DNA from 3 places in the Brevibacillus sp. RS1.1 genome. Region 1 is predicted to be linked to each of the others. Evidence: riboswitches for the same ligand, from Rfam matches in the RefSeq annotation. Region 1 holds a riboswitch; each other region holds the start of a gene.
What was found. A riboswitch is a leader RNA that binds a small molecule or an ion and turns the genes downstream of it on or off. The one in region 1 is predicted to bind S-adenosylmethionine.
Positions count from the first base shown of each region.

Region 2: another riboswitch for S-adenosylmethionine. It lies ahead of HP570_RS23415 (homocysteine synthase); the one in region 1 lies ahead of HP570_RS15545 (BMP family lipoprotein).
Region 3: another riboswitch for S-adenosylmethionine. It lies ahead of HP570_RS04150 (aminotransferase class I/II-fold pyridoxal phosphate-dependent enzyme); the one in region 1 lies ahead of HP570_RS15545 (BMP family lipoprotein).

Region 1 is NZ_JABSVA010000004.1:262,987-267,922, reverse strand. It holds gene HP570_RS15555 (DUF3298 and DUF4163 domain-containing protein) at 91-708, opposite strand; gene HP570_RS15550 (methyl-accepting chemotaxis protein) at 864-2,339, shown strand; SAM riboswitch class I at 2,491-2,613, shown strand; gene HP570_RS15545 (BMP family lipoprotein) at 2,814-3,842, shown strand; gene HP570_RS15540 (ABC transporter ATP-binding protein) at 3,964-4,936, shown strand, end outside.
Region 2 is NZ_JABSVA010000009.1:75,974-80,909, forward strand. It holds gene HP570_RS23400 (YqzG/YhdC family protein) at 1-14, shown strand, start outside; gene HP570_RS23405 (SCO family protein) at 11-664, opposite strand; gene HP570_RS23410 (rhodanese-like domain-containing protein) at 718-1,029, opposite strand; SAM riboswitch class I at 1,341-1,447, shown strand; gene HP570_RS23415 (homocysteine synthase) at 1,540-2,844, shown strand; gene HP570_RS23420 (ArsR/SmtB family transcription factor) at 2,999-4,048, shown strand; gene HP570_RS23425 (MFS transporter) at 4,045-4,936, shown strand, end outside.
Region 3 is NZ_JABSVA010000001.1:897,741-902,676, reverse strand. It holds gene HP570_RS04165 (hypothetical protein) at 1-1,215, shown strand, start outside; gene HP570_RS04160 (DUF5665 domain-containing protein) at 1,225-1,566, opposite strand; gene HP570_RS04155 (pyridoxamine 5'-phosphate oxidase family protein) at 1,705-2,163, shown strand; SAM riboswitch class I at 2,238-2,357, shown strand; gene HP570_RS04150 (aminotransferase class I/II-fold pyridoxal phosphate-dependent enzyme) at 2,452-3,615, shown strand; gene HP570_RS04145 (trans-sulfuration enzyme family protein) at 3,612-4,799, shown strand; gene HP570_RS04140 (YhcN/YlaJ family sporulation lipoprotein) at 4,823-4,936, opposite strand, start outside.

The DNA.
Region 1 (4,936 bases):
GGTGCTTTCTCTTTTGCCACAAATACACCCAGGCGACTGTCATGAGAAAAGATACTTGCGCCTGGGGGTAAAAATGGCGGTACAGTGCATTTAATCCGCGGACAAGATGCTCAGTGGACCTTTTTCATTGATGATTGGCTCAAGTTCATAGACCGAAATGGGGAACATGGGGAAACCGACGTAGTAGGGCGTAATTTCGTACAACTGGAAGTAGATAACCAGTGCTTTGTCGGCGATGTAATAATCTTGATCGGGCTTAATCGAAGTAAAGCCATTAAGTGTGGGGATGTTTCTTTCTTTGATTTGACGCTTGATGTTTTCGGAAATCACCTTGACGTAATCGCTTCCTGGCTTGAATAATTCCCGCAGTGTATACAGCTTGCCTGTTTGGATATCAGCGGTGATCGAACCGAGGAAGGTCATGCCGTGAGCCATTTGCGGTGTATAGGCGTAGTTGCTCAACACAACACTGAAAATACCGCGTTCGTTTGTCTTGATTTCGTAGCTTCCTTGCATTTCTGTATTTCCCGGTACCTGGACCCGTTGTTGCTCGTGAATTAAGCCTTGAACCGTTTGATAAATCGCCCGGTTGATATCTTTTTCCGCTTGCTGGTTGGCTAATCCCGCCAATTGCGGATAGTAAATCGTGGTGTTCGGACGGCTAATCGTCCGTGTCAGCACGGTAGCTGGCAATTGATTAAGTTCCACTTTTCTCCGTTTACCTCCTGTACGCGAGAGTTGTGTAATAGCCTATTCGAAATTGTTTTTGGCTGTTCTCACTTTTTTCACAAATTTGCCAAAGGTTTGGCTATATAATGGGGAAAGAATCCGATACATAAGTAAAAAGCAAAAGGGGGGCAATTATGATTCAATTGATTCGCAATACCTTAACTGACAAAGAAGGTTTTATGATTTTTATCCTATGGAATCATTTGTGGATGGCGGGGCTCATTGCCTACCAAGTGGATGTGAACTTCTGGAAAGTGACGTCCTTGGGATTGCTGGTCACTTTAATTGTTTCGCCGTATTATTTCATTCGCAAGGATAGTCTTGTAATTCGTTACCTGGTGGCAATTGGACTCATGTTTTATGCGATTTCATTCGATCACTTTACCGATTACCAGGAGATCACCTTCCTCGCTTTTATCGTCATGGGCTTTTTAGCAGCGTATTTGGATTGGAAGCTGGTCGTAACAGCGGGAATTACCCAAATCATTGTCACGGTTATTGGGTTCTACACAGGAACCTACCAGATCTTCGATGGAGATTTTTCGGAGCTCAATTTGCTTATGCGTATTGTCACGATTCTCATGATGATGGGAGCCGTAACGTATCTCTGTCTCGCCGGACAAGCCTCTCTGCAAAAAGCGCACGACGCAAGGCAGGAAGCGGAAGAGAAGGAGCGCCGTCTGGGAGAAATGCTTTTGAACATCCAGGAAATGACGGAGCAGCTAGATCGTACAAGCGATCATGTGCATGAGCATGCGGAAGGTACGAAGCGCAATACAGATGAAATGATGGTAGCCTTCAAGGAAGTCGCCGTCGGTATGGAATCGCAGGCGAATTCTACGGTGAAGATCGAAGAAGAGGTTCAATCCATCGATCAGGAAATCGAGGCAGTCACATCGCAGACCAACGCAATGAAAACAGAATCGCAACAAAACAACCGTCGTTTGACAGAAAGCGTTCAGATGATGAACGATCTGTCCTCACAGATGGAGCAAATTGTGCAGGCAGTCAATGTAGCAGCCTCTACGATTCACCAGCTCAATCGACAGGCGAATCGCGTAGAGGAAATTGTCGGCGCTATTAATCAGATCGCGACACAAACGAATCTGTTGGCACTGAATGCGGCGATTGAATCGGCGCGTGCAGGCGAGCATGGACGGGGATTTGCTGTGGTAGCGGATGAGGTACGTAAGCTGGCAGAACAAAGCGCGACAGCCACACAGGAAATTACTGACATTCTCAAGTCGCTCCACCAGGAAAGTGAGAATGCGGTGCAGCATATGAGCAGTGGGGAAGTATCTGTTGCAAAAGGCCAAGAGCTGGCCGTAAAAACAGTGGCCTCCATTGAAGCAGTGCGTGCCGGAATGATGGCCTTCCTAGAAGCAGCTGATCAAGTAAGCTCCAGCATGGACCGGGTAAAAGTGCGTTCCGGCGAGGTTGCCATCGAGATGTCGACCATTACAGCGGTAACCGAGGAATCGGTAGCCAACTTAGAAGAGTTGTTTGCGACAGCAGAAAACCAGCATCAAAAAGTGCGTGAGATTACGGAAGAGCTGGGTGAGCTAAATACGTTGTCGCATCGCCTCCAGCAAACCTTTCACGTAAATTAGAGGTTGCGCTTCTCGCCAATTTCTAGGTGCTGAAAAGACGACTTTTTAAACTTTTATTTACTTGTAGAAGTGTTTGGAATTGAGAAAAAAGAATTGCATTTTCGAACCGTTCTGCTAGAATGAATTCCATTGTAACTAAATATATTCACCTACCTTATCAAGAGCGGCGGAGGGACTGGCCCGATGATGCCCGGCAACCACTGATCATGTCTATGCATGAACAGAAAGGTGCCAATTCCTGCAAAACCTGTACCATGGTTTTGACAGATGAGGAAGAGAACGGCTTCGTACGCAAACTCTTCCTCCGGGGAGAGTTTTTTTGTTGTATTTGTAAAAGAAGAGGAGGAATAAACGAACGATAAATTAATTTTATAAGAGAATATTCGTAAATAGTATTGAAAAAATAGGTAAAAAGCCGTACATTACCTAATAGGATAAAGAAAAACGTAAAGTTCGGATAGGGAGAGATACATCATGAAGAAGTTATTGCTGGCATTAACGACATTCGCAGTATTGGCAACAGGGTGCTCGACTGGCACAAGCGCACCGGCAGATCAGCCAGGAGGACAAGCAGCAGGACAAGAGGGCCCGGCCAAAAAGCGAATTGCTTTGATTTTGCCTGAGAAAATCGGTGTGAATCCATTCTTCCAACAAATGGACGAGGGTGCAAAGAAAGCCGCACAAGAGCTGGGCGCAGAAGTAAAAACGATCGAATCTACAGACCATGGAGCGATTGAAGAAAATCTGCGTGTGGCTGTTGCAGAAAATTATGATTTGATCATCACTTCTTCCTTTACATCAGAGGATGCATTGAAAAAAGTGGCTACCGAAAATCCTGACCGTAATTTTGCGATTATTGATACCGTAGTGGATTTGCCAAACGTTCGCAGTGTTACCTTCCGTGAGCAGGAAGCGGCTTACTTGGTGGGAGCAGCAGCAGGTCTGGCAACGAAAACGAACAAAGTAGGTATGGTTGTCGCTCTTGATATTCCGCAGTTGAAAAAATGGACGGTTGGCTTCGGAGAGGGCTTGAAAGCGACAAATCCAAAAGCAGAGCTGATGGTCAACTATGTAGGAAGCTTCACTGACCCGGCAAAAGCGAAGGAATTGGCTTTGCTCCAAGCTTCCAAAGGCGCTGATTTCATTAACGGTGCAGCAGCAGTAGGCGACCTCGGCGTTTTCGAAGCAGCGAAGGAAAAAGGCTTCTTCACAGCAGGTCAGGACGTTGACCGTACCACGATTGATCCAGAGCATATTGTTCTGTCCCAATTGAAAGGAACTGACGCGGCAGCTTATGAAACCGTGAAGACCTTTGTAGAAGGAACGTTTAAACCAGGTGTTGTGGCATACGGCTTGAAGGAAAAAGGTGTTGGTGTAACCTATGTCACACACGAAAGCAAGACGCCGCTGAATGCTTTTATTGGACAAGAAGTGGTGGATAAAGTGAAAGCGATCAGCGATGAGATTGTAGCGGGTAGCCGCAAAGTACCAGACCAGTTTTAAAAAGGTTCTCGGTACTGAACGTTTATTTATAGCTTGTGCACAGTGATGGATGTGACCGACTACGGCTGTGTAGTCGGTCTTCCATTTTCATAAAAGGACGTACAGAAATGAGGGAGTGGGAATGACCGATCGCTTGGAAATGAGGGGCATGACCAAGAAGTACGGAGATTTTACCGCCAACGACAAGGTGTCGTTCTCACTGGCAGCAGGAGAGGTCCATGCGATTGTCGGGGAAAATGGAGCGGGCAAAACGACACTGATGCGGATGCTGTACGGGATGGAGCAGCCGACGTCGGGAGAGATCGTGTTAAACGGCAAGCCAGTTGTTTTTCGCGGACCAGAGGACGCGATTCGAAATGGAATCGGGATGGTTCACCAGCACTTTATGCTCTTCGGAGAATTCAGTGTGACTGAAAATATCGTGATCGGATATGAGCCGAAGAAAGCAGGCTTTTTCAAAAGAAAGGACGCAGAGGACAAGGTGCGGGCGCTGAGTGAGCAGTATCGCATTCCGATTCATCCGCAGGCGATGGTAGCGAGTTGCTCGATTGGGGAACAGCAACGGGTCGAAATTCTGAAGGTCCTGTATCAGGGAGCGGATATTATCGTGTTGGACGAGCCGACTGCTGTCCTTGCCCCGCTGGAGGTACGCGACCTGCTGCAAACGATTCGAAACTTGGCAAAGAGCGGCAAGAGCGTCATTTTGATTACACATAAGTTGCAGGAAGTCATGGAGGTAGCCGATCGTATTACGGTACTGCGCGGGGGCAAAGTGACGAGAACGGTTTCGCGGAATGAGACAAATGCAGATGATTTGGCAAGATTGATGGTCGGACGAGAATTGCAGGAGCTAGCTGAACGAGTTCCTCTGGATAAAGGCCCCTTGTTGCAGGTGGAGAATCTTGCGGTTCGAGAAAAGCAGACCCTTCTCGATCAAGTCAGCTTTACCGTACACCACGGGGAAATCGTAGGGATCGCAGGTGTTTCCGGGAATGGACAATCCGAGCTGCTACAAGCGATCAGCGGTTTGCGAGCGGCACAGGAGGGTACGGTGCGGTTAGGTGGCAAGGATGTGACGAACAAATCAGTCGCCA
Region 2 (4,936 bases), on a different contig from region 1:
AGGAGACCCGCTAGTCAGCGAGCTGTACCATCTCTTTCATCATGACTTCCAGTTCCATGTTAGCTGCCATCCCGTACGCACGACGCATGTTTCCCTCTCCATCCACAAGGAACATGCGAGCCGTGTGGGAATAAGAACCATCTGGCTGCTTAATGACCATCAGACCAAAATCCTTCGTTACTTTCTCTACAGCCTGAGCGTCCCCACGCAGGAACTTCCAGCCACTCTGATCTGCCTTGAACTTGGCTGCATACTCCTGCAAGACTTCCGGTGTATCGTTATCAGGGTCAAAGGAAATGGAAACAAACTCCACTTTGTCTCCGAACAGTCCCTTTTCCTTCAACTGATCTTGCAGCTTGGCCATGTTAAACGTAGTCGCCGGACAAATATCCGGGCACTTGGTAAACATAAACTCTACCAGTCGTACCTTGCCAGCACTTGAATGAAATGTATAGGTTGTTCCGTCACTGTTGTCTAAGGTGAAGTCTGCAATCGGCTTCAATACCTCGATCTTCTCTTTTGTCATATAATTATAACCAAATACTCCGACGATAGCTAAAATGATAATACCAGCTAACACAGGAAACCAATGTTTCTTCATTGCAGATTCCTGCTGCAATTGTGCTCCTTCACTCATCGGTTGCTTCCTCCCTGCTTGTCCCATGTGTGATGCCTCCTGATTACACACGGGAGGCATTCACACTGTTTCTATCTCGTTTATTGTTCCACTTCACCTGGCCATGCGAGCATGCCGCCAACCATATTCGCCACGTCATACCCTTGTGCACTCAAATACTCTGTAGCTGTATTGCTTCTGGCACCACTGCGGCAAACCATCACAATCGGAATGTTCTTATCCAGCTCATCGATACGATGTGGCAAAAAGCCAAGTGGGATCAGCTTTGCCTCTTTAATGTGACCTGCATTCCACTCATCCACTTCACGTACATCAATGACTTGCAGTTCCTCTTTGGCTTCCAGCTTTTCCAACAGCTCTTGTGGTGTGATTTCCTTTACTCCATGGCTCATCGCTATTTATCCTCCTATATGTACGATCAGATCAGTTGCAACCACCTCCATGATATCACACGCTTTTTTACTTTTCTAACGCGAGGAGCACTTGGCTTCACCCTGCATTGATGTTCCCTATTTTCTACCATTATCTCCTATTTCGCTACGGCAGTAGCCACACGGGATGTGAACAGCTTGAGACAAAACCGTTACAAATTAATGGCATGAGTAAGCCACCTTCATTCATATATACATAAAAACCTCCCTGATAACTGTATATTCCACATTGACAGCACGGACTTATTTTCATACAATTACGACAACAATTATTTTCATCAAGAGCGGTGGAGGGACAGGCCCTACGAAGCCCGGCAACCAGCAGACTAGCTGCATGGTGCCAATTCCTGCAGAATCCAGTGATTCTGAGAGATGAACACAAGCCCGTGCATGATCGGAGCCTTCTTCTTCTCAGGAGAATGCTCCGTTTTTTTATTCGCTGATTCCCTTATAGTAAAAGGAGAGATGGACATGTCCGATCAACAACAATGGAAGCCAGAAACACTTGCGGTACACGGTGGGCAGGAGGTTGACCCTGTAACAGGCTCACGTGCTGTTCCGATCTATCAGACGACCTCCTATGTTTTCCGCGATACGGAGCATGCAGCCAACCTGTTTGGCCTAAAAGAGTTTGGGAACATCTATACACGCATCATGAATCCCACACAGGATGTATTCGAGAAGCGTGTTGCTCTGCTCGAAGGTGGTGTTGGTGCACTCGCGACCGCATCCGGGCAGGCTGCCATTACATTTGCCATCTTAAATATTGCACATGCGGGTGACGAGATTGTCGCTTCCAGCAGCCTCTACGGCGGTACCTACAACCTGTTCGCCCACACTCTTCCCCGCCTCGGTATCAAGGTTCATTTTGCAGATCAATCCAATCCGGAAAATTTCCGGGCCTATATCAATGAAAAGACAAAAGCCGTGTTTTGCGAGACAATCGGCAACCCGCGTATTGATGTCGCTGATATCGAGGCGATCGCCCATATTGCTCACGAGAATGGTGTGCCCTTGATCGTGGACAACACCTTTGCGACTCCGATTTTGTGCCGTCCTTTTGAGCACGGGGCCGATATCGTCGTGCACTCCACCACCAAATTCATCGGCGGCCACGGAACAGCAATTGGCGGTATCATCGTAGACTCAGGAAAATTCGACTGGAACAACGGAAAATTCCCAGGTCTGACTACTCCAGATCCAAGCTACCATGGCGTCGTCTATACAGAAGCAGTCGGTCCGCTTGCCTATATTATCAAGGCACGTGTCCAGCTCCAGCGCGATATCGGAGCAGCAGTCGCTCCGATCAACTCCTTCTTGTTCCTGCAAGGATTAGAAACTCTGCATCTGCGCATCGAGCGGCATAGCCAGAACGCCTTGGCAGTAGCCCAGTTTCTCGCCAATCATTCTGCGGTAGAGTGGGTGAGTTATCCGGGATTGGAGTCAGACTCCCAGCGTGAATTGGCCCAAAAATATTTGCCAAAAGGTGCTGGCGCGATCCTGACCTTTGGCATTCGCGGTGGCGTTGAGGCAGGAAAAACATTGATCGAGTCAGTGAAGCTGTTCTCCCATCTCGCAAATGTCGGAGACTCCAAATCACTCATCATTCACCCAGCCAGCACAACACATCAGCAGATGACGGAAGAAGAGCAGGCAGCAGCCGGAGTGACCCCGGGGCTTATTCGTCTCTCAGTCGGCACAGAAGCGATCGACGATATCCTCTCTGATCTGGAGCAAGCACTACAGCGTGCGTTGCAATTATCCACGGTCGGCTAACCATATCTTTACAGAAAGAAGAATCACATGATCTCTTTGGATAGAGAGTTGTGATTCTTCTTTTCCTTTTCTCATTTCGTTCGAAAAATATTGAATTTTAAATTCGTATTTTATAAAATACATAATTATGTACAAATTTTGGAAGGATGATCACATGAAGATTTTGAACATTGGCAGTGAACGAACGACCTATCGGGTTGAGCTCTCGTATTCTCCTTTATTCGAAGCTGCCTTGGGAATCGCTGCCGCTACCTACGACCAATTGCATCACACGATGGAGCACCCTCCTACCTACTGGCGTCAACTGTTGGCCGAGCTATCACCTTCTGTACGGCAAGAGGTCGAATATGCGAAGAAGCACAACACGTGGAAGACGCTTTTGCAACTACTTGATCTTTGCCCTTTCGCTGATCTGGATTCCTTTCTCTCGTATGTCAGAGAGCTCTCAATCGAACAGCTCCGATACGAAGCCCTCCCTTACCTCGGTGAAAATAGGCAGGAAGCACGGCGGAAGGCTGCACAAGGAAGCAAGGATGATTGCGCCGCTTTACAGGAAGCGTGCAGCGCACATCTCTTTTTTGAATCGTATATCGAACATATTACTTCCGTTGATGGAGAAGTGCTGCGGAGTCATATTCTCGGATTGATGGAAGGCTGGTATACCACTCACATCAAGCCACATGAGGAAAAAATCGTTCGCATGCTAGAACGGGATTGGTCGCAAAAACAAAGCAAGCTAGGAAAGCTCAACCCTGAAGCCTTTGTGGAGTATGCGACGGGATCGAGCTACCTCCCAGAGCCTGCCGTGACACGCGTACTGCTGATTCCGCAAGCGATCTACCGCCCGTGGACTGTACAGGCCGATGCTGTCGGTACGAAGATTTTTTATTACCCTGTTGCCGACGAAAATTTGCACGATGCTGTAGATCCTTATCAGCCACCCCCATCACTGGTGCAAGCCTTAAAAGCACTCGGAGATGAGCACAGGCTGCGCATGGTCAAAATGCTCGCGGAAAAAGACCTGAGCCTGCAAGAGATAACCGATCAACTCTCAATGGCGAAATCGACAGTACACCATCACCTATCCATGCTGCGGTCTGCCCATCTCGTTGAAACAGCAGGCTCCCGTTACAGACTCCGCCGTCATACGCTGGACAAGCTTCCCCTGTTATGGGATGAATTCCTGGACAGGAGCACCCCATGAGCCAAACCGCTGTACAAGCCTCTGTCTGGCAGCAGCGTTCTTATCGTTGGATTGTTTTCGGTCAGCTCATTTCAGAACTAGGCGCCTCACTCGGTACCCTCGCCAATAGCTGGTTAATCTATCAGGCAACAGGCTCACAAGGTGCGGTCGGACAGATGTGGCTGCTGTATTTCGTGCCGTCGCTCACCATTCAGCTGGTAGCCGGACCGTACATCGACCGATTCGACAAGAAGCGTGTCATGCTTTTTTCTCAATGGATGCGAGCGGCTGCCTTTTGTTTGTCCTTTGCGGTCATTACTTCCGGGACAGAATCGCTCTGGCCGCTGTATTTTACAGCCTTAATCAACGGTCTCGTTCAACCGCTGTATGTGCCAGCCAGCCAGTCGCTCCTCCCTGCTCTGGTCAAAAGAGAGCAGCTCCTCCAAGCCAATGCCTATTTGGATAGTGTCCTGCGCATTGCCTTGATTACAGGTCCGCCTTTGGCTGGGATTCTCGTGGCGAGTATCGGCGGTGAGTCCGTACTCGCATTGGTCGCGATCAGCTATGCGCTCAGCGGTTTCTTTCTGGTTCTTTGTCCACTCGCCCCAGCGGATACCGCCAACAAGAAGCAATCGTGGTACGTCATGTTTAAGGCTGGTCTTGCGGTTTTTTGGCAGAAGCCCCTTCTACTCTGGCTCGGTCTGTACTCGGCTCTCGTCCAATTTGCTGTCGGAGTCACACTTGTGCTAAACCTGCCTTTTGTAGCCGGCGAGCTGCAAGGCACCTCGTTTTATGTAGGCTTGTTTTTGGCTGGCTATCCGTTGGGATATTTCTTCGGCTCATTGCTCGTGCCTCGCTTCCGTAGCAGCCTTGGACAGCCCCTGATCATGTTAGGGTCACTGGTACTAG
Region 3 (4,936 bases), on a different contig from region 1:
CTGGCCCAAAATGATCCAACCACGTTGAACATGCTCTTGAAAAATCAAGCGGATCACTTGTACATCATTGTAGATGAAATCAACTTGAATACGAAGCTCCAAACGTATATGGAAGAAAACAAAGCGGAGTGGGAGCGTATCTACAACGAGTACTACAGCGACATCTGGCTGGAAGTGCGCCTGACAGAGAATGCAGAAGAAATCGTGAGCGTAAATGCCAAGACTGAAAATAACAAGGTGTACATAAAGGGGATTGTGACTTCGGATGTCACCAAGGTGGTAGTGAAAAAGCCGAATTCCGACATCATTGAAGTCGTTCCGACCAACGAGCATTCTTTTACGGTCAGCTTTGAAGCTCCGGATGCATCCTATGAGCCGTATGTAACCGTAAGCGCCTATGCAGGCAGCAAGCTGGTCGATAGCGAACAGGTAAAGATCGTTCCAAAAGCAGAAGAAGATCAGGAAATGATCATCCATACCATGTCTGTATTGGATGCGAAGAAAAAGGAATTAAAAGTAAAAGGAATTGTCAAGCAGGGGGCAGACAAAGTAACTGTCACCTATAATGGCGTGAAAAAAGACGCAAACGTGAAGAAGCTATGGGATGGTGTAGGCAGCTTTACGGTTTCAGTAAAGGATGTACAAGCCGCAAAAGATCAAAAAGCCTTGATCGAGGTTTACGAGGATGGCAAGAAGGTTGATTCCGAATCCGTTCAGGTAGAAATCGTTAACGCTCCTGATAAGGATCAAGCGACCACATATGTCATCAAGGCGACTGCTGTAAACAATCCTGCCGCCAAGTCCATCCAGGTGAAGGGGACAGTAAGCGGCTGGAACAAAAAGGACGATGCTGAGCTGGTTGTGATCGCTCCTGACGGGAAGAAAAAAGAGATCAAACCGAATGACAAAGGCGAGTTCTCTTTGACGTTGTCTTACAAGAATCATTCCTTTAGTGCCAAATCGATTCAATTCGCATTGTATGAAGACGATAAGCTGATTAAGAAAGCTGACGTTGCACTCAGCACAAAGGTCATTGTCGAGCCTGTGAAGCCTACAGATGGCGATGAAGACGATGATGATGACAAAAAGAAAAAAGAAAAAGGGAAGCATAAAGATAAGCATCCCAACGGCAATGCGTATGGCTATTGGAAAAAGCACGGTAAGGAATGGAATGAAGATCACGATGATGACGATCATGACGAGGACAGAGACTAGTCTCTATCATTAAGGCCGTTGCTTGTAAGTCTCGACGTACTCCACCAATTGTCTGATGTAATCCCCCAAAATGGGGATCGAAAGAAATTGCGTCAAGAGGGAGCCGAGGAAAGCCAAAACGATAGCAGTACCAATCGTCAATCCCAGACCCCGGGCAAGACCTGCGAGGAAATTGATCCAGAGCAGCTTGCGCGGGGCTGTGTAATTTTGGATCACATCTGCTAGTCGGATATCTTCTAAGAACATCGCAATTTTGTGCATCCGCTCATTTACCTTCCGAACTTCCTGAAGCTCTTCAAGTACTTGGTCAATTTGCTGCATGAGGCGATCTGTAGGCGACAAGCTGTCCATCCCCTTCCATCATTCGGTATCGTTACCTACCAGTCTAGGGAAAAAGATAACGAGAATCAAGGTGGAGAGGAAACGTTTGCCTATCAGCTATGCGAAGGGTAAAATGAACGTACTAAACGTTTGATAGGAGGCTTTGAAATGGCTGAAACTGTTTCCCAAACTCTTTCCGAAGATTTATTCAAGCTCTTGCAAAAAGAGCGTTTTGTTACCTTGGGCACAGTAGACCATGAGTCAGGAGCACCATCGCTCAGTTCCTTGTCCTGGACGTTTGCTGTCAGCGCCGATACGATTCGTTTTGCCGTGGATAATCGCTCACGTATTTTGGCTAATATTGCGAAGGAACCGCAGGTTGTCCTGCACTTGATCGGTGCCGGCTCGTCTTTCGCCATTAATGGTCGTGCTGTCGTTAAAACAGACCGCCTGGAAGGTGTTCCGCTCAAGCTGGCCATGGTAGAGATCAAAATTGAGGCTGTTCGTGATATTATGTTTTACGGTTCCCGTATTTCCGCAGAACCACAATATGAAAAGACGTATGACAAAAACGCAGCAGCGAAGCTGGACAATCAAGTGATGACCGCCCTGAAAGATGCAAATTAACGGGTGGAAATAAATTGTTGACAAGAATCCTGCCGATCCATTAGTATTAGGGTCAATCGAATTGAATAGCAATCTTCTTATCCAGAGCGGCGGAGGGACTGGCCCGATGATGCCCGGCAACCAATCACCTGTATTTTAACAGGGAGATAATGGTGCTAATTCCTGCAGAGTTATCAAACTCTGAAAGATGAGAAGGATTTGCTTACGGTGACGTAAACAAAGCCTTCTTTCAGAGGAAAGAGGGCTTTTTTGATGCCCTCGTACACTATTGGAGGGAGAGAAACAGACATGAAATTGGAAACAAAGTTGATTCAGGCGGGAGTAGGCAAAGACGAAAAAACAGGGGCGGTGAGCTTTCCTGTTTACTATGCAACGGCTTATCGTCATCCTGCCTTGGGCCAGAGCACTGGCTATGACTATACGCGCACAGCTAATCCTACTCGCGCCATTTTGGAGGAGACCATCGCTATAGCGGAATCAGGAGATGCAGGATTCGCTTGCGCCTCGGGAATGGCTGCTGTTCATACCGTCATGGGTTTGTTTTCCCAAGGAGATCATCTGATTGTTTCGCTCGATCTGTACGGGGGAACCTATCGATTGTTCGAGCAAGTGCTCTCTCGTTACGGTCTGACGTTTTCGTACGTGGATTTGCGTGACATTGGTGCACTGAAAAATGCGATTCGCCCAGATACAAAGGCTATTTTCGTCGAGACACCAACCAATCCGCTCATGCAGATTACCGATATTCGAGCAGTAGCACAATTGGCGAAGCAGCACAGTCTCCTGACGATTGTAGACAACACATTCTTAACCCCGTATTGTCAACGCCCACTAGAGCTTGGTGCAGATATCGTCTTACATAGTGCGACCAAGTATTTGGCAGGACACAACGATGTGTTGGCTGGACTCATCGTAACAAAAGGAGAAGAGTTGTCGGAAAAAATCCGGTTTTTGCACAATTCAATCGGTGCTGTACTCGGACCTCAAGATTGCTGGCTTCTCATTCGCGGGATGAAAACATTGGCATTGCGGATGGAGCGCCATCAATCCAATGCCTTGATTGTAGCGGAAAAGCTGCGTGAGCATCCGGCAGTAGCGGAGGTATTTTATCCGGGTCTGCCAGAGCATCCGGGACATGAGATCCAGGTGAATCAAGCGACAGGGCATAGTGGGATGGTATCGTTCCGCGTACGCGATGTGGAGCAGGTGGGATTGTTCCTGCAAAATCTGCAAATCGTGTCCTTTGCTGAAAGCCTGGGTGGTGTTGAGTCATTGTGTACGTATCCGGCGACGCAGACTCACGCGGATATCCCGCAAGAAGTCAGAGAGCATGTCGGTGTTTGTGATCGATTGTTGCGGCTGTCGGTTGGCATCGAGCATCCAGATGATGTCGTAGCCGATTTGTTTCAGGCCTTGAATGCTAGTTTGGTCGTAGGGGGGAGTGTACGATGAATTTTGCCACCAAGATCCTCCACGGTTCCACTTGCATTGACCCGTTCACAGGTGCGTCGTCGGTTCCGATTTATCAAGCTTCTACGTTTCATCAGGCTGATATCGATCAGCCAGGTGCATTCGATTATGCCAGATCAGGCAATCCGACCAGGCAGGCTTTGGAAGAAGCCATTGCGTCTCTGGAGGGAGGCGCACGCGGTTTCGCGTTCTCATCTGGCATGGCTGCCATTTCCAGCGTGTTCATGCTGTTTTCTGCCGGAGATCATGTTGTAGTAGCGGAAGATGTATACGGTGGCACGTTTCGGTTTTTGACCAAGGTATTGTCGAGAATGGGCATCTCTGTAACGTTCGTGGATGCGACAGAGACAGAAGCCGTTCGTGCGGCCATTACACCGGCAACGAAAGGGGTTTACCTGGAGACCCCCTCCAATCCCACCTTAAAGGTGACAGATATTGCAGCGGTTTCTCGTATTGCGAAGGAGCGGGGCTTGCTCGTCATTGTCGATAATACGTTCCTTACCCCGTATTACCAGCGACCATTGGAACTTGGCGCCGATGTGGTCATTCATAGTGCAACAAAGTTTATCGGAGGGCATAGCGACGTCGTGGCTGGTCTGGCCGTGACCAGAGAAGCTGGGTTAGGGGAGCAGCTCTACTTTATCCAGAATGGCATGGGAGCGATTTTGGGTGTGCAGGACTGCTGGCTCGTGATGCGAGGGCTCAAAACATTGAAAGCCCGACTGGATGTGAGCACGAAGACAGCCGCGAGCTTGGCTGATTGGTTGTCTACGCATCCACAAGTAAGTCGCGTTTACTATACGGGACTGGCGGATAATCCCGGTCACCTGATTCAAACACAACAAGCGACTGGTCATGGGGCTGTTCTTTCCTTTGATGTAGGGAGCCGCGAGCGTGCAAAAGCGCTGTTTGATCGCGTGAAATTGCCGATTGTGGCAGTCAGCCTCGGGGCAGTGGAAACGATTCTCTCGTATCCAGCTACGATGTCACATGCAGCGATGCCCGCTGAAGAAAGAGCTGCAAGGGGAATCACAGACGGTTTGATCAGATTGTCAGCTGGTTTAGAGGATTTCGATGACTTGGTGGCAGATTTGAATCAAGCACTGGATCATTTGCCATCTGAAGCACCAGCCTATAAAGAAAAAGAGGTATTCTCCCGGGCTTAAATCCGGGGGATACCTCTTTTTCTTTAAGGTGTTCCAGTACGATTTGCGTTGATTTTGTTTTGTCCTTGTGGCTCTTTGTGCATGCGCTTTTCTTTTACTTGGGAAGGGGTTTCTTCACGAGGCTGCACACTGCGTGG